One region of the Pseudomonas sp. FP603 genome, then DNA from elsewhere that is predicted to be linked to it. Evidence: riboswitches for the same ligand, from Rfam matches in the RefSeq annotation. Region 1 holds a riboswitch; the other holds the start of a gene.
The links. Region 1 has a riboswitch for cobalamin ahead of cobW (cobalamin biosynthesis protein CobW). Riboswitches for the same ligand answer to the same signal wherever they lie in the genome.
Positions count from the first base shown of each region.

Region 1 (8,378 bases):
GCAGGCCGTCGCGGATTTGCGACTCCTTCAAGTCGCACAAGTACGTGTCCAGACGCGGCAACCAGATCGCCGCGTCGGCGTCACTGTCGAGCTTCTCGTCCAGTTGCAGTTCACGGTCGATGTGCGTGTCGCGCACCAGTTGCAGAATGTCGCGTTGCAGCTCCCGGGCGCGGCGCGGATCGAGCAATTGTGCTTCGTAATACTCGTCGGCCAACAATTCGAGATTGCGCAGCGGACCGTAGGTTTCAGCGCGGGTCAGTGGCGGCATCAGGTGATCGATGATCACCGCTTGGGTACGGCGCTTGGCCTGGGCGCCCTCGCCCGGGTCGTTGACGATAAACGGATAGATGTTCGGCAACGGCCCGAGCAACGCGTCTGGCCAGCAATTTTCCGACAGCCCGACGCCTTTGCCCGGCAGCCATTCGAGGTTGCCGTGTTTGCCCACATGGATCACGCCGTGGGCGCCGTAGGTGTTGCGCAACCAGAAGTAGAACGCCAGATAGCCGTGAGGCGGCACCAGGTCCGGGTCGTGATACACCGCGCTCGGGTCCACCTGATAACCCCGGGCCGGTTGAATGCCGACGAAGGTCAGGCCGAAGCGCAGACCGGCAATCATCATTCGTCCGCCACGAAACATTGGATCGTTTTCGGGCGACCCCCATCGTTCCAGCACCGCTTGGCGATTGGCCTCGGGCAGCGCGTCGAACATCAGGTTGTAGTCGTCCAGCGCGAGGCTTTGATGGCAGGGACGCTGGTCGAGGGTGTCGAGGTCGTTGCTGACGCCGCCGAGCAACTGCTGGATTAGCGCGGTACCGCTGTCCGGCAACTCGGCCGGCAACGGATAACCTTCGGCGTGCAGGGCGCGCAGGATGTTCAATGCCGCAGCCGGGGTGTCGAGACCGACGCCATTGCCGATGCGCCCGTCGCGAGTCGGGTAGTTGGCGAGGATCAGGGCGATGCGTTTTTCGCCATTGGGCACGCGCGCCAGATCGATCCAGCGTCGTGCCAGTTCTGCGACAAAATCCATGCGCTCCGGTTGCGGCCGGTAGCAGACCACGTCGGATTGACTGCGCTCACTGCGCCAGGCCAGGTCCTTGAAACTGATCGGCCGACTGATAATCCGCCCGTCCAGCTCCGGCAGTGCGATGTGCATTGCCAGGTCACGGGGACCGAGGCCCTGCTCGCTGGCACGCCAACCGGGCTCGTTGTCCTGGGCGCAGATTGCCTGGATGACCGGGATGTTGCGACGAAACGGCCGCAGGTGCGGCGCTTCGGGGCTGGACTGGGCGAAACCGGTGGTGTTGAGAATCACCCCCGCTTCGACTTCATCCAACAGCTCCTCGACCACTGTCAGGCAGCCGGGCTCTTTCAAGCTGGCCAGCGCAATCGGCAACGGGTTCAACCCCGCCGCTTGCAAACGCTGGCAGAAAATATCGATGAAACCGGTGTTCGCCGCCTGTAAATGCGAGCGGTAAAACAGCACCGCCGCCACCGGCTGATCAGCTTGCCAGTCGGCTTGCCAATCGCTCAGTTCAGCGGGGCTTTTTTGCGGATGGTAGATTGCGGTGCGTGGCAGGGTTTGCGGTTCGGCCCATGGGTAGTCGCGGCCCAGCCAGCGATTGGCGAGGCAGCGAAACAGGTCGAGCGCGTTGGCCATGCCGCCCTGACGCAGGAAGTGCCAGAGCCGGTCGCGGTCTTGCGCGGTTACGGTGCTCAGGTCACTGAGTTCCGGGTCCGGGCGATCGTCCCCCGGCACCAGAATCAGTTGCACGCCGCGCTGGGACAATTCCACCAGACGCTCGATGCCGTAACGCCAATAGGCGATGCCGCCGTGCAGCGAGATCAGAATCACCTTGGCGTGGCGCAGCACTTCGTCGACGTAGAGATCGACCGAGGCGTGATTCTGCACCTGCATCGGGTTGGCCAGGCGTACGCTCGGGTAATCGTCGGGCAACTGCTGCGCCGCTTCGGCGAGCAGCGCCAGGCTGGAATCACCGCTGCACAGGATCACCAGCTCGGCGGGGGTTTGTCCAAGGTCGGCAATGTTGTCATCCGACACGAAACCGCCGGGCTGGGTCCTGAGCAGGTGCATGATTTAAACGCTGAGCGCAGCGCGCAATTGCGCTTCGAGCTGGGCGGCGTCCAGCGCCTGACCAATCAACACCAGTCGCGTGGTGCGTGCCTCTTCGGCGCCCCACTGACGGTCGAAGTGTTTGTCGAAACGCGTGCCCACGCCCTGGATCAGCAGGCGCATCGGCTTGTTCGGCACCGCCGCGAAACCTTTGACCCGCAGAATGCCGTGCTGGACCACCAGTTGCGTCAGCGCGTCCATCAGCAGGCTTTCGTCGGCTTGGGGCAGCTCGATCGAGATGGAATCGAACGCGTCATGGTCGTGGTCGTCTTCGCCTTCATGGTGATGATCGTGATGGCTGTGGCGGCTGTCGATGTGTTCTTCTGAACCGGCGCCGAGGCCGATCAGCACGTCCAGAGGCAAACGACCGCTGCTGGCTTCGATGACTTTCACCGCTGGCGGCAGTTCTTCGGCGACTTCCAGGCGCACACGGGCCAGGTCTGCGGCGCTGATCAGGTCGGCCTTGTTGAGAATCACCAGGTCGGCGCTGGCCAGTTGGTCGGCGAACAGCTCGTGCAGCGGCGATTCGTGGTCCAGGTTCGGGTCGAGTTTGCGCTGGGCATCGACCTGATCCGGGAACGCAGCGAAGGTGCCAGCCGCGACAGCCGGGCTGTCGACCACGGTGATCACCGCGTCAACCGTGCAGGCGCTGCGGATTTCTGGCCATTGGAAGGCTTGAACCAAAGGCTTTGGCAGGGCCAGGCCCGAAGTTTCGATGAGGATGTGGTCGAGGTCGCCGCGACGAGCGACCAGTTCGCGCATCACCGGGAAGAATTCTTCCTGAACCGTGCAGCACAGGCAGCCGTTGGCCAGTTCATAGACGCGACCGCTGGCTTCTTCTTCGGTGCAACCGATCGAGCACTGCTTGAGGATTTCGCCGTCGATGCCCAGCTCGCCGAACTCGTTGACGATCACCGCGATACGGCGGCCCTGGGCGTTGTCGAGCATGTGGCGCAGCAAGGTGGTTTTGCCCGAGCCGAGGAAGCCGGTAACGATGGTGACGGGGAGTTTGGCCAGTGTTTTCATCGGATGCCCTTTGGCAAGGTGGCGGGCATACGGGACGACGACTGGCAACGCGGGCGCGCGTGCCTGAAGAGTTCGCCACCGGATCACCCCGCCCGGTTGAAAGTGAGAATCTGTTTCGAGGCAGGTCTCCTGGCTGACGGTGTGCCAATCGTTCGACTGGCGTTTGCTGCGCCTTCCCGCGAACCTGATGGATCAGGGCTTGCAGTGGCGTGGCAGCGAACATCACCGTTCACAGTTGCGGGGGCAGCCGCGGCATCGACCGCGTTCCCTTCTTAGCTTCGGCAGACACCGAAGAACCTCGAAAGCGCAAGGCTACGCATCGTGTGGGGGCGGGTCAATGTCCATGCCGCGTTCTGTGGCGGCTGGGATGACGCCATCGCGGGCAAGCCCGCTCCCACAGTTGATCGCATTCCCTTGTGGGAGCGTGGCTTGCCCGCGATGCAGACGACCGGGTTCCGAGTTGAGAACCCCTGCCAATTGACGCCCAACCCCCGCCCATGCTCTCCTACACGCCTTGTTACGGGTGCCCTTCACAGGGTGAAACGGGAAACCGGTGAATCATGTGCTTTACTCTAAAGCCATGTCAGTCCGGTGCTGCCCCCGCAACGGTAAGCGAGTGAAGCGTCAGATCCACTGTGCCCGTCATACGGCATGGGAAGGTGATGCTTGCAGGTCCAGGCGTTAGCCCTGCCCCTCGCGAGCCCGGAGACCGGCCCGCAACACAAAGTGACTTTTACGTTCACTGAATAACAAACCCGCGGTGGGCGGGCGCTGTTCGAAATCTCTGCGTGCCCCGGCGTGCGGAGGTTTTCATGCGCTCTATTCACCCGCTGACAGACCAGAGGGAAGCGCCATGTCGATCATCAGCAGCACCGGCAGCAACACCGATAAGAGCATCGCCAGCACCACCACGACCCTGAGCCAACGCCTGACCGCCGCTTTTTGTGCGTCGATCCTTGGCGCGTGCCTTGTGTATTTCGCCGGTTTCTCGCACATCGAAGCGGTGCACAACGCCGCGCACGATACCCGTCACAGCTCCGCCTTTCCGTGCCATTGAGACCTGTTGACATGATCAAGCGTATTGCGCAAACCGCAGGGTTCACCGGGCTGCTGGCCGCCCTGCTGCTGACCCTGCTGCAAAGCTTCTGGGTAGCCCCGCTGATTTTGCAGGCCGAGACCTACGAAAAATCCGAACCGGCCGCTGTTGAAATCCACGAGCACGCCGCGGGTGCTGTCACCGCTCACACTCACGATGCGCAAGCCTGGGAACCTGAAGACGGCTGGCAGCGCGTGCTGTCGACCACCGGCGGCAATCTGGTGGTAGCGGTCGGTTTCGCCCTGATGCTTGCGGGTCTCTACACCTTGCGCGCTCCACGCCGTACCTCTCAGGGCCTGCTCTGGGGTCTGGCCGGTTATGCGACGTTCGTGCTGGCGCCAACCCTCGGCCTGCCACCTGAACTGCCAGGCACTGCCGCGGCGGATCTGGCGCAACGGCAGATCTGGTGGATTGGTACTGCCGCCTCCACCGCTGTCGGCATCGCGCTGATCGTGTTCAGCCGCCACTGGCTGATGAAGATCCTCGGCGTGGCGATTCTGGCCGTCCCGCACGTCATCGGCGCGCCACAACCGGAAGTCCATTCGATGCTGGCGCCGGAAGCCCTGGAAACGCAATTCAAAATCGCTTCGCATCTGACCAACGTGGTGTTCTGGCTGGCCCTAGGCCTGATCAGCGCCTGGTTGTTTCGCCGCAAAAGCGATGGCCAATACTCCGCATGACTGACGTCAGCGCAGCGCCGACCTTGGTGGTCGGCCTGGGCTGCCAGCGCGGCTGCCCCGTCAGCACGCTGCGGGCGCTACTTGATCAGGCGTTACAGGCCCATCAAATCGAGCTTCGTGAGATCAAGGCCTTGGCCAGTATCGACCTCAAGCGCGAAGAACCCGCCCTGATCGAACTGGCTGAGCAACTGGCGTTGCCGCTGATGTATTTCAGCAGCGAACAATTGGCCGGTTATGAACCGCAACTCAGCCACCACTCGGACATCGCGTTCGAACGCACCGGCTGTTACGGCGTAGCGGAAAGTGCCGCGCTGGCACTGGCCGAACAATTGGCTCAGGCACCGGCAAAGTTGCTGATTCCACGACAGAAATACGCCCAGGCCACCCTGGCATTGGCCAGCGCCGCGTAAAATCCCCGATAATCCCCGCCTTCGATCATGAGCAATCTTCATCTGAAGTGTGCCCATGCCCTTTTTCTGACAGGAAACGACGATGACCGTCTACTTCATTGGCGCAGGCCCCGGCGACCCGGAACTGATCACCGTCAAAGGCCAGCGGCTGATTCGTAGCTGCCCGGTCATCATCTATGCAGGCTCCCTCGTGCCCGCCGCCGTGCTGGAGGGTCACCGGGCCGAACAGGTGGTCAACAGCGCCGAATTGCACCTGGAACAGATCATCGAGTTGATCAAGACCGCCCATGCCAACGGCCAGGACGTGGCCCGGGTGCATTCCGGCGATCCGAGCCTGTACGGCGCGATTGGCGAGCAGATTCGCTACTTGCGTGAACTCGACATTCCTTTCGAAATCATTCCTGGCGTCACCGCCACTGCCGCTTGTGCGGCGCTTTTGGGTGCTGAACTGACCTTGCCGGACGTGTCACAGAGCGTGATTCTGACCCGCTACGCCGACAAGACCGCGATGCCGGCCGGGGAAGAACTCGGTAGCCTGGCGCAGCATGGGGCGACCATGGCGATCCACTTGGGGGTCAATCATCTGGAGAAAATCCTCGCCGAACTGCTGCCGCACTACGGCGCCGATTGCCCGATCGCGGTGATTCATCGGGCGAGCTGGCCGGATCAGGATTGGGTGGTGGGGACGCTGGCGGATATTGCCGGGAAGGTTCAAGCCAAGGGATTTCGCCGCACGGCGCTGATTCTGGTGGGCCGGGTGTTGGGCAGCGATCACTTTAGTGAGTCGTCGTTGTATCGCGCGGGGCATGCGCACCTCTACAGACCCTGAGATGATCGTTCCCACGCTCTGCGCGGGAATGCCTCAATGGACGCTCTGCGTCCGCTCTTGGGACGCGGAGCGTCCCGGGCTGCATTCCCACGCAGAGCGTGGGAACGATCAAAAAAAAACGGTGCTCACGGGCACCGTTTTTTTATGTCGCAGCGAACACCTTAGTAGTAGGCGTTTTCTTTCTGCGTGTGGTCGGTCACGTCACGAACGCCCTTGAGCTCGGGAATACGCTCGAGCAAGGTGCGCTCGATGCCTTCGCGCAGGGTGACGTCTGCCTGGCCGCAGCCCTGGCAACCGCCGCCGAATTTCAGCACCGCGATGCCGTCTTCGACCACATCGATCAGGCTGACCTGACCGCCGTGGCTGGCCAGCCCCGGGTTGATCTCGGTTTGCAGGTAGTAGTTGATGCGCTCGTTGACCGGGCTGTCGGCGTTGACCATCGGTACTTTGGCGTTTGGCGCCTTGATGGTCAGCTGGCCGCCCATACGGTCGGTCGCGTAGTCGACTACCGCATCGTCCAGGAATGCTTCGCTGAACGAGTCGATGTAAGCGGTGAAGCTTTTGAGCCCCAGCGCCGTGTCTTCAGGTTTTTCTTCGCCCGGCTTGCAGTAGGCAATGCAGGTTTCGGCGTACTGGGTGCCAGGCTGGGTGATAAAGACGCGGATGCCGATACCCGGGGTGTTCTGCTTGGAGAGCAGATCAGCCAGATAATCGTGGGCGGCGTCGGTAATGGTAATAGCGGTCATGGAAACTCCTCGCAGGCTTGGACGCAGTTTACGCCAATCATCGCGCCGGACAAAGTCCTAGTATTTTTGTCGGGAAAGATGCGCTGATCGATGATCCTCTGATCACCGCAGCCCCCTCGCCACAGGTCGCTCCTACAAGGGTTCGGCAGTGCGTGTTCAGGCTTTCAATCAAAGATTCTCGTAGCGGTTCATATCCAGCACGCCCTCTTCCACCGGGTCGGTGTCGTGGATGTAGCGGCTCAGATCATGGAAATACTGCCAGAACTGCGGATGGCTGCGGCGAATGCCCCAGCGTTCGACGATTTTCTCGAAACTGGCGGCGTCCCTGGCATTTTCCATCGCGTCGACGAACGCGGGCACTTGCCCGGCCGGGATGTTGAACATGAAGTTGGGGTAGCTGCTGAGTACCCCCGGATAAATCGTCAACGTATCGAGCCCTGGCTGATAGCGCAGCGATTCACCGAGCAGGAACGCCACGTTACTGTGGGCGCGATTGCGCAGCAGGCTGTAGACCTCGCGCTTGCCGCTTGGGGTCTCGATGCGCAACATCGTGGCTTCTGGCAACTGATCGATGACCTTCAGCCCCGCAGCCGGACGTGAAGTCAGGTGGCTCAAGGCCTGTTCGGCGTTCTGCAAGGCCAGATCGATGTTCGGCCGCGAGCAGTAAGCGCCATCGCAGCGGTTGATCGGGTCAGTCTTGGCATTGAGTTCGCCGTACCGGGCCAGCAACTGTAGGGCGAAATCGCGTTTGGGGTCCTTTTCGTCCAGCGTCAGCGCCGTTGGTTTGTCGTTATCGATGTACTCATAATCCAGCCACATCTTGAACTTGCCACCGTTCTGATACCAATCGTCGAGGTAACCGTCCCGTGAGTCGGCCGGCATCAGACGCAAGAAGTTCTGCTCGGCACCGTTGCGAATCAGGTCGAAGTACAGCCGGGTCTGTGCCTGATGGGAGACGTTGCCGAACACATCGAAGTTGACCGCCAACTGGTAATACGTACGCTCCAGCAACGGGTAATCGAACAGCCAAATGGTTTGCGGGACGTCACCGATCAGGCCTTTGTTCACCGAAGCGCTGTCGAAATGCCGGAAGATGCTCAGCAGTGCGTTGTCATTGCCGGCCCACAGGGTCGACCAGCTCGGTGCCGGCAGGTCAGCGTAGCTGTCGCGGCGCAAGGCTTCGTATTCGTTGCGTTTGTCGCGGTAGGCGTGCCACAAGCTCAGGACGCTGCCGACGTCATCGTTCTGCCCCGGCATCGCCAGCAACGGCGTGGCCTGGCCACGATAGTTCGGGTCGGTGATGTAAAGGTCATGCTCCGGGGCCTGGAACAACGCCCAGAAGTTGTCGCGAATCACGTCGGTGGCGATCTGGCCGCGGCAGACCGGGCCACGAATAAAGGTGCGCACAAAGTACTCGGCGTTATCGAGCATGAACTGGTAACGCGCCTGGGCCGGGATGG
Region 1 covers NZ_CP117431.1:2,908,463-2,916,840, reverse strand. The annotation lists gene cobN (cobaltochelatase subunit CobN) at 1-2,092, opposite strand, end outside; gene cobW (cobalamin biosynthesis protein CobW) at 2,096-3,157, opposite strand; cobalamin riboswitch at 3,259-3,473, opposite strand; cobalamin riboswitch at 3,662-3,890, shown strand; gene PSH65_RS13615 (CbtB domain-containing protein) at 4,011-4,214, shown strand; gene PSH65_RS13610 (CbtA family protein) at 4,226-4,933, shown strand; gene PSH65_RS13605 (cobalamin biosynthesis protein) at 4,930-5,343, shown strand; gene cobM (precorrin-4 C(11)-methyltransferase) at 5,426-6,172, shown strand; gene nfuA (Fe-S biogenesis protein NfuA) at 6,334-6,918, opposite strand; gene PSH65_RS13590 (fatty acid cis/trans isomerase) at 7,087-8,378, opposite strand, start outside.

Region 2 (8,378 bases), 2.1 Mb from region 1:
TCTCCTGTGGGAGCGGGCTTGCCCGCGATGACGTCAGCACATTCAACATCGATGTAGTCTGGGCTGCCGCTATCGCGGGCGAGCCCGCTCCCACAGGGGATGTGTGTTGTGGTTACGGAGCAGCCGACACGCGCCACACCTTGTTCCCCACATCATCCGCCACTAGCAAGCTGCCCTGCTGATCGATCACCACGCCCACCGGCCGGCCCATGGCTTTTTCCTCGTCGTTGAGGAAGCCAGTGAGCACATCCACCGGTTGTCCGGCCGGTTTGCCGGCGCTGAACGGCACGAAAATCACTTTGTAGCCACTGTGTGGCTTGCGGTTCCACGAACCATGCTGGCCGATGAATGCACCTTGGGTGAATGGCGCGGGCAACTTGCTGCCTTCGGCGAATGTCAGGCCCAGTGATGCGGTATGTGGCCCCACCGCGTAGTCCGGTGCAATCGCCTTGGCCACCAGATCAGGGTTTTGCGGTTCGACGCGAATGTCGACGTGCTGGCCGTAATAGCTGTAGGGCCAGCCGTAGAACCCGCCGTCCTTCACAGATGTGATGTAGTCCGGCACCAGGTCGCTGCCGATTTCGTCCCGCTCGTTGACGGCGGTCCACAGTGCACCGCTCTGAGGCTCCCAGGCCAGACCGTTTGGATTGCGAATCCCCGAGGCGAAGATCCGATGGCTGCCGGTGGCGCGATCGACTTCCCAGATCGCCGCGCGGCCTTCCTCCTGATCCATGCCGTTTTCACCGACGTTGCTGTTCGAGCCCACGGTGACGTACAGCTTGCTGCCATCCCTGCTGGCGATGACGTTCTTGGTCCAGTGGTGATTCAGCGTACCGCCCGGTAGATCGACCACTTTGATTGGCTGCGACTTGATCGCTGTCTCGCCGTCTTCGTAGTGGAAGCGCAGCAAGCGGTCAGTATCGGCAACGTACAGGTCCTTGCCGACCAGGGTCATGCCGAAGGGGGAGTTGAGATTTTCCAGAAATACTGTGCGGGTTTCGGCGACGCCGTCGTGGTCCTTGTCCCGCAGCAGGGTGATGCGGTTCGGGCTGGGGACGCCGGCACCGGCGCGGCCCATGACTTTGCCCATGATCCAGCCACGAATACCGCCATCGGATTTGGCCGGTGCATTGGTTTCGGCCACCAGCACATCGCCGTTGGGCAATACATAGAGCCAGCGCGGGTGTTCGAGGCCTTCGGCAAATGCCGCCACTTGAGTTCCTGGCGCGGCGACAGGTTTCTTGCCCTCAGGCCAGCCGATCGCCGGGGCGATGTTAACCGTCGGGATCAGGGTTTTATTGGGTTCTGGCAGTTTGGGCGAGGGGCCTGTGCCATCCGAGACTTGCAGGCTGGAGGTTTCACCACAGGCGGCGAGCCCTCCGGCGAGCGCGATGATGAAAACGAGCTGGGGTTTGCGCATTACTGATCTTCCCTATGAATGCATTGACGTAATCATAGAGAAGCGTAGACGCTCGATGGTTCAACCGGTCAGCCGCGGGCTTCCTTGAGCAGAACAGCGATGCCTGGATGGTAGTTGCCGGCTTCATTGCGCAACTTGCGGTAGGCGTATGGGAAATACCAGGCCACGGCGCAGCTGTGTTCCTTTTGCAGGTCGTCGACCATGTCCTGAAGTTCTTCCGGGGTAGCGCTCTGCTGAGCTTTTTGCGGCGCTACGAACAGGCAGCCGAGTTTCAGATCGCTTGCGTAGCTGATTCGCTTCGCGTCACTGGTGATGTCCGCCAATGCCTGAGTCAGGTTCAAGCTATTGACCCGCGGCCAGCGCTGGGTGGCCTGGAGATACGCGCGTTCTTCGCTGCTGGCGATAAACAGATCGGCGCGGGCGTTGCGTTCGCCTTCTTCGTTCTGCTTGCGCGTCGACGTTTGTTGCAAGGTGACCATTTCCGCCATCCAGGCCGCGGCGGAAAGCAGGCTGAGGTTGGCTTTTTCGTCGTACCAATAAGGTGTGTCGTTATCGCCGCGAACAGCGTTATAGCGGTCGATACAGTCAAACCAGCGTTCCAGCACCGGTCGCAGGAATTCCAGCTTCGGATTGCTGATGATCATGCCTTGCATGTGGCTCACCCTTGTTATTGTGTTGTGAGGTTGTGGCTCTTTGATATCACTGCTGACAGTGTGGCACAAGATTGGCGTCAGTTAATTGATCGATGGCAGTTATTCGCTCAGCGGCGTCCCGGCTTTAATTGACGCTCCACCCCCAACCCTCTAACCTTCGCGGCTTGTTTCAGGTGCTCTGTGGCGGTGGCCGACAGAGTGAAACAGGGAAGCCGGTGAGTGACTATCTTCAAGCGATGAAGAGTCATGATCCCGGCGCTGCCCCCGCAACGGTAAATGAGTAAAAGCTGCGTCTTGAGCCACTGTGTCGACTGTCGACATGGGAAGGCGCGCAGTCAGGCACAAGCCGCTCATGAGCCCGGAGACCGGCCTGATTCATCCAACGGCATCACGGTGGGCGATGCCAGGCTTCTTGCCGTCTATTCTTGTGCCTGCCCGCCGTTATCCAGCCTCAACGGAGAGCTCCCCCATGACTGATACCCCCGATCGTGACGAACGCCATCTGGCGCGCATGCTGCGCAAAAAAGCGGTGATCGACGAACGCATCGCCAACTCCCCGAATGAATGCGGTTTGCTGCTGGTGCTCTCTGGCAACGGCAAAGGCAAGAGCAGTTCGGCGTTTGGCATGCTTTCCCGGGCCATGGGCCACGGCATGCAGTGCGGCGTGGTGCAGTTCATCAAGGGGCGCAGCAGCACCGGCGAGGAGCTGTTCTTCCGGCGCTTTCCTGAGCAGGTGCGTTTTCATGTGATGGGCGAGGGCTTCACCTGGGAAACCCAGGACCGCCAGCGTGACATTGCCGCCGCCGAAGCCGCGTGGGCGGTGTCCCGCGAATTGCTGCGTGATCCGGCCATTGGCCTCGTGGTGCTCGACGAGTTGAACATCGCCCTCAAGCACGGCTATCTCGATCTCGATCAGGTGCTCAGCGACTTGCAGGCCCGTCCACCGATGCAGCACGTGGTGGTCACCGGTCGTGGCGCCAAACCAGAGATGATCGAGCTGGCCGACACCGTCACTGAAATGGGCATGATCAAGCACGCCTTCCAGGCCGGAATCAAAGCGCAAAAAGGCGTCGAGCTGTGAATCAACCCCGGCATTGCCCGGCGGTACTGATTGCCGCGCCGGCCTCCGGTCAGGGCAAGACCACCGTCACCGCCGCGCTCGCCCGTTTGCATCGCAATCAGGGGCGCAAGGTTCGCGTGTTCAAATGCGGCCCGGACTTTCTCGACCCGATGATTCTCGAGCGCGCCAGCGGTGCACCGGTCTATCAACTCGACATGTGGATGGTCGGCGAACAAGAAAGTCGACGGCTTTTGTGGGAGGCCGCTGGCGAAGCCGATCTGATCCTCATCGAAGGCGTCATGGGGCTGTTCGACGGTACGCCGTCCAGCGCCGACCTGGCGCGGCACTTCGGTGTGCCGGTGCTCGGCGTGATCGACGGCACCGCCATGGCGCAGACGTTTGGCGCGCTGGCCCTGGGCCTTGCACGCTATCAGCCGGACTTGCCGTTTGCCGGTGTGTTGGCCAACCGGGTCGGCACCTTGCGTCATGCGCAGTTGCTCGAAGGCAGCCTGACGGAAGGCTTGCGCTGGTACGGCGCATTGTCCCGGGAGACCGGCATTGAATTGCCAAGTCGGCATCTCGGTCTGGTTCAGGCCAGTGAATTGAATGATCTCGACCTGCGTCTCGATGCGGCGGCCGAGTCACTGGCCAGCAGTTGCGATGTGGCTTTACCGCCGGCCGTGGAATTCACCGCGCCTGAAATAATCGCCGCCGAACCGTTGCTGGCCGGTGTGCGGATTGCCGTGGCCCGGGACGAAGCTTTCGCGTTTACCTACGGCGCGAGCCTGGATCTGCTGCGGGCCATGGGCGCGCAATTGTCTTTCTTCTCGCCGATCCGCGACACCGGGTTGCCGGAGGCAGACAGCCTTTATCTACCGGGCGGCTACCCCGAATTGCACCATGTGGCGTTGTCGCAAAACACACCGATGCTGAACGCGATCCGCGCTCACCACGCGGCGGGCAAACCGTTGCTGGCCGAGTGTGGCGGCATGCTGTATCTGCTGGATTCCTTGACCGATGTCGAGGGCACGCGCGCTGAACTGGTTGGCTTGCTGGCCGGTGATGCGGTGATGCAGAAGCGTCTCGCCGCGTTGGCCTTGCAGGCGGTGGAGTTGCCGGAAGGTTTGCTGCGTGGGCACACGTATCACCACTCGTTGACCAGCACCGAGCTTGAGCCGATTGCGCGTGGCGTGAGCCCCAATGGCGGGCGAGGGGCGGAGGCGGTTTATCGTGAGGGGCGGATGACGGCTTCTTATGTGCACTTTTATTTTCCGTCCAATCCATCGGCGATTGCCGCGTTGTTTGCGCCTGGCCGTGAGGCCGCCTTCGCGGGCAAGCCCGCTCCTACATTGGATCACCTAAACCCTGTAGGAGCGGGCTTGCCCGCGAAGAGGCCATGACGGACAACGCCTTTTCCGAAGCCGAACGCGCTGCGGTCTACCGAGCCATCGGCGAACGCCGCGACATGCGCCACTTCAGCGGCGGCACCGTCGAGCCCGAGTTACTGCGCCGTCTGCTCGAAGCCGCGCATCAGGCCCCGAGTGTTGGCCTGATGCAGCCCTGGCGATTCATCCGCATCAGCGACCGGGCACTGCGCGGCAAGATTCAGCAGTTGGTGGAAGACGAACGCGTCCGCACCGCTGAAGCCCTCGGCGAGCGCTCCGACGAATTCATGAAGCTCAAGGTCGAAGGCATCAACGACTGCGCCGAGGTGCTGGTCGCCGCGCTGATGGACGATCGTGAGCGGCATATCTTCGGCCGTCGTACATTGCCGGAAATGGACATGGCCTCGCTGTCCTGCGCCATCCAGAATCTTTGGCTCGCGTCCCGCGCCGAAGGCCTGGGCATGGGCTGGGTGTCATTGTTCGAGCCGCAAGCGCTCGCGGACTTGCTGGGTTTACCGACCGGAGCCAAGCCTATGGCCGTTCTTTGCCTGGGACCGGTCAAGGAATTCTATCCGGCGCCGATGCTGGTACTCGAAGGTTGGGCGCAGGCGCGTCCACTCAGCGAGTTGCTGTATGAAAATTATTGGGGAGTGAGTCAATGAGTGTGGCGTTGTTGAGTGTCGCCGCGGTCGCGCTGGATGCGCTGCTGGGTGAACCCAAACGCTGGCATCCGCTGGTGGCGTTCGGTCGTTTTGCCGATCGCATCGAGCAACGTTTCAATTCCGGTGGCCGTGGCTGGCGCAGTCATGGCGTGACGGCCTGGGTGATGGCTGTCGTGCCGCTGACCTTGTTGGCCACCGCATTTTCCTGGGCGCCTTATGTCGGTTGGATCGTCGAGATTCTCGTGCTCTATTGTGCCCTCGGCATGCGCAGCCTTGGTGAACACGTCGAGCCGGTGGCCAAGGCCCTGCGCAGCGATGACTTGATCGAGGCGCGCAAACGTGTCGGCTATCTGGTCAGCCGTCAGACCAGCGAACTGGATGAAACCGAAGTCGCCCGCGCCGCCACCGAATCGGTGCTGGAGAACGGCAGCGATGCGGTGTTCGCCGCGCTGTTCTGGTTTGCCGTGGCGGGTGCGCCCGGCGTGGTGCTCTATCGCCTGAGCAACACCCTCGATGCGATGTGGGGTTATCGCAACGATCGCTTCGAACGTTTCGGTTGGGCCGCGGCGAAGATCGACGATGTTCTCAATTACATTCCTGCACGCCTGGTGGCGTTGACTTACGCGCTGCTGGGCAAAACCCGACTGGCGCTGAAGTGCTGGCGTACCCAGGGCCCGACCTGGGACAGCCCGAATGCCGGGCCGGTGATGGCGGCTGGTGCCGGTGCGCTGGGGGTCGAGTTGGGCGGGGCGGCGATCTATCACGGTGAACTGCATCAGCGTCCCCAGTTGGGCGAAGGCGTACCGGCGGATGCCGATTCCATCGACCGTGGCTGGCAATTGGTCCAGCGCGGGGTATGGTTATGGCTGCTGATTCTCTGCGTGGGGGCTGAATTCTATGCTTGAGCACGGTGGCCGCTTGCGCAAGGCGGCGCTTGAATACGGCATTGCCGAAGCCGATTGGCTCGACCTGTCCAGTGGCCTTGCGCCCTGGCCATTCCCGGTGCCGGACATCCCGCTGCGGGCCTGGGCACGGCTGCCGGAAACCGATGACGGACTTGAGCAGGCCGCCTGCGACTATTACGGTGCGGCCCAAGTGTTGCCGGTGGCCGGTTCGCAAATGGCGATCCAGTTACTGCCGCGTTTGCGCCGGGCCGGCAAGGTCGGCGTGCTGTCGCCGTGTTACGCCGAACACGCCGAAGCCTGGCGTCGCAACGGTTACATCGTGCGTGAAGTGCTGGAGTCGGAAGTCGATTTCTTTCTCGACAGCTTCGACGTGCTGGTGGTGGTCAATCCCAACAATCCCACGGGGCTGAGCCTGACCCCGGCTCGTCTGCTGGATTGGCATGCGCGGCTGGCCCAGCGCGGTGGCTGGTTGGTGGTGGACGAGGCGTTCATGGACAACACCCCGCATTTGAGTCTGGCGCCGTTCGCCCATCAGATCGGCTTGATCGTGCTGCGCTCCTTCGGCAAGTTTTTCGGCCTGGCCGGGGTGCGGCTGGGGTTTGTGCTGGCCGAGCGCAAGTTGCTCAAGCTGCTGGCCGAACAGGTCGGGCCTTGGGCGGTCAGCGGTCCGACCCGAGTGCTGGGTCAGGCGTGCCTGACGGATACGGACGGGCACACTCGACAGCGCATTCGCACTGACGAGGCCGGCGAGCGTCTGGCGTTGCTGCTTGAACAGTACGGTTTCAAACCTCAGGGCGGCTGTGCGTTGTTCCAATGGCTGATCACCGAGCGTGCCGAAGCGCTGCATGAATTCATGGCCCGGCGCGGCATTCTGCTGCGGTTGTTCACCCACAACAGCAGCGTGCGGTTTGGCTTGCCCGCCGATGAAGCGGATTGGCTGCGTCTCGAGCAAGCGCTTGAAGCTTACGTTAAGGAAGCGCAATGACTACGTTGATGGTGCAAGGCACCACATCGGACGCCGGTAAAAGCACGCTGGTGACGGCGCTGTGTCGCTGGGTGACGCGCCAGGGCGTGAGTGTCGTGCCGTTCAAGCCGCAGAACATGGCCCTCAATAGCGCGGTAACCGCCGACGGTGGTGAGATCGGCCGTGCTCAAGCGGTGCAGGCCCAAGCCGCCAACCTCGAACCGCACACCGACATGAACCCGGTGCTGCTCAAACCCAATAGCGATACTGGCGCCCAAGTGATCATTCATGGTCGCGCGGTCACGACGATGAACGCTGTCGCCTATCACGACTACAAAGCCATCGCCATGCAAGCGGTGTTGGCCTCTCATGAGCGTTTGAGCGCAGCGTATCCGGTGGTGATGGTCGAAGGAGCGGGTTCGCCGGCAGAGATCAACCTTCGCGCCGGCGACATCGCCAACATGGGTTTTGCCGAGGCGGTGGACTGCCCGGTGGTATTGATCGCCGACATCAATCGCGGTGGTGTTTTCGCGCATTTGGTCGGTACGCTGGAGCTGCTGTCGCCCAGCGAACAGGCGCGAGTCAAAGGCTTCATCATCAACCGTTTTCGCGGCGACATCGCCTTGCTGCAACCTGGCCTCGATTGGCTGGAGGCGCGCACCGGCAAACCGGTGATCGGCGTCTTGCCGTACGTGATGGACCTGCACCTTGAGGCTGAGGACGGCCTCGATCAGCGTCAGACCGACAAGGCCGATCAAGTGCTCAACGTGGTGGTGCCGGTGTTGCCGCGCATCAGCAACCACACCGATTTCGATCCGCTGCGCCTGCATCCGCAAGTGGACCTGCAATTCATCGGCCCCGGTCAGGTTATTCCGCCGGCCGACCTGATCATTCTTCCCGGCTCGAAAAGCGTGCGCAGCGACCTCGCGTATCTGCGGGCCAACGGCTGGGATGCGGCTATCTCGAGGCACTTGCGCTACGGCGGAAAAATACTGGGAATCTGCGGCGGTCTGCAAATGCTCGGCGAGCAGGTGCACGATCCGCTGGGCCTCGAAGGCGCGCCGGGTTCCAGTGCCGGTTTGGGCCTGCTGGCGTTCGAAACGCAGCTCGAAGAAGAGAAGCAGTTGCGCAATGTGCGTGGGCGTCTGGTGCTGGAAGATGCGGAGGTCAGCGGCTATGAAATTCATGCCGGCGTGACTACCGGGCCGGCGCTGGAAAACCCAGCGGTGCAGCTGGACGATGGTCGCTGCGATGGTGCGCAAAGTATCGATGGGCAGATTTTCGGTACGTATCTGCATGGTTTGTTCGAGTCACCGGCAGCGTGCAGTG
Region 2 covers NZ_CP117431.1:4,973,065-4,981,442, reverse strand. The annotation lists gene PSH65_RS22970 (sorbosone dehydrogenase family protein) at 113-1,420, opposite strand; gene PSH65_RS22965 (hypothetical protein) at 1,489-2,073, opposite strand; cobalamin riboswitch at 2,228-2,462, shown strand; gene cobO (cob(I)yrinic acid a,c-diamide adenosyltransferase) at 2,543-3,154, shown strand; gene PSH65_RS22955 (cobyrinate a,c-diamide synthase) at 3,151-4,533, shown strand; gene bluB (5,6-dimethylbenzimidazole synthase) at 4,530-5,180, shown strand; gene cbiB (adenosylcobinamide-phosphate synthase CbiB) at 5,177-6,085, shown strand; gene cobD (threonine-phosphate decarboxylase CobD) at 6,078-7,070, shown strand; gene PSH65_RS22935 (cobyric acid synthase) at 7,067-8,378, shown strand, end outside.
Region 2: it holds a riboswitch for cobalamin, as region 1 does, so the genes downstream of both, cobO (cob(I)yrinic acid a,c-diamide adenosyltransferase) here and cobW (cobalamin biosynthesis protein CobW) in region 1, are expected to answer to the same signal.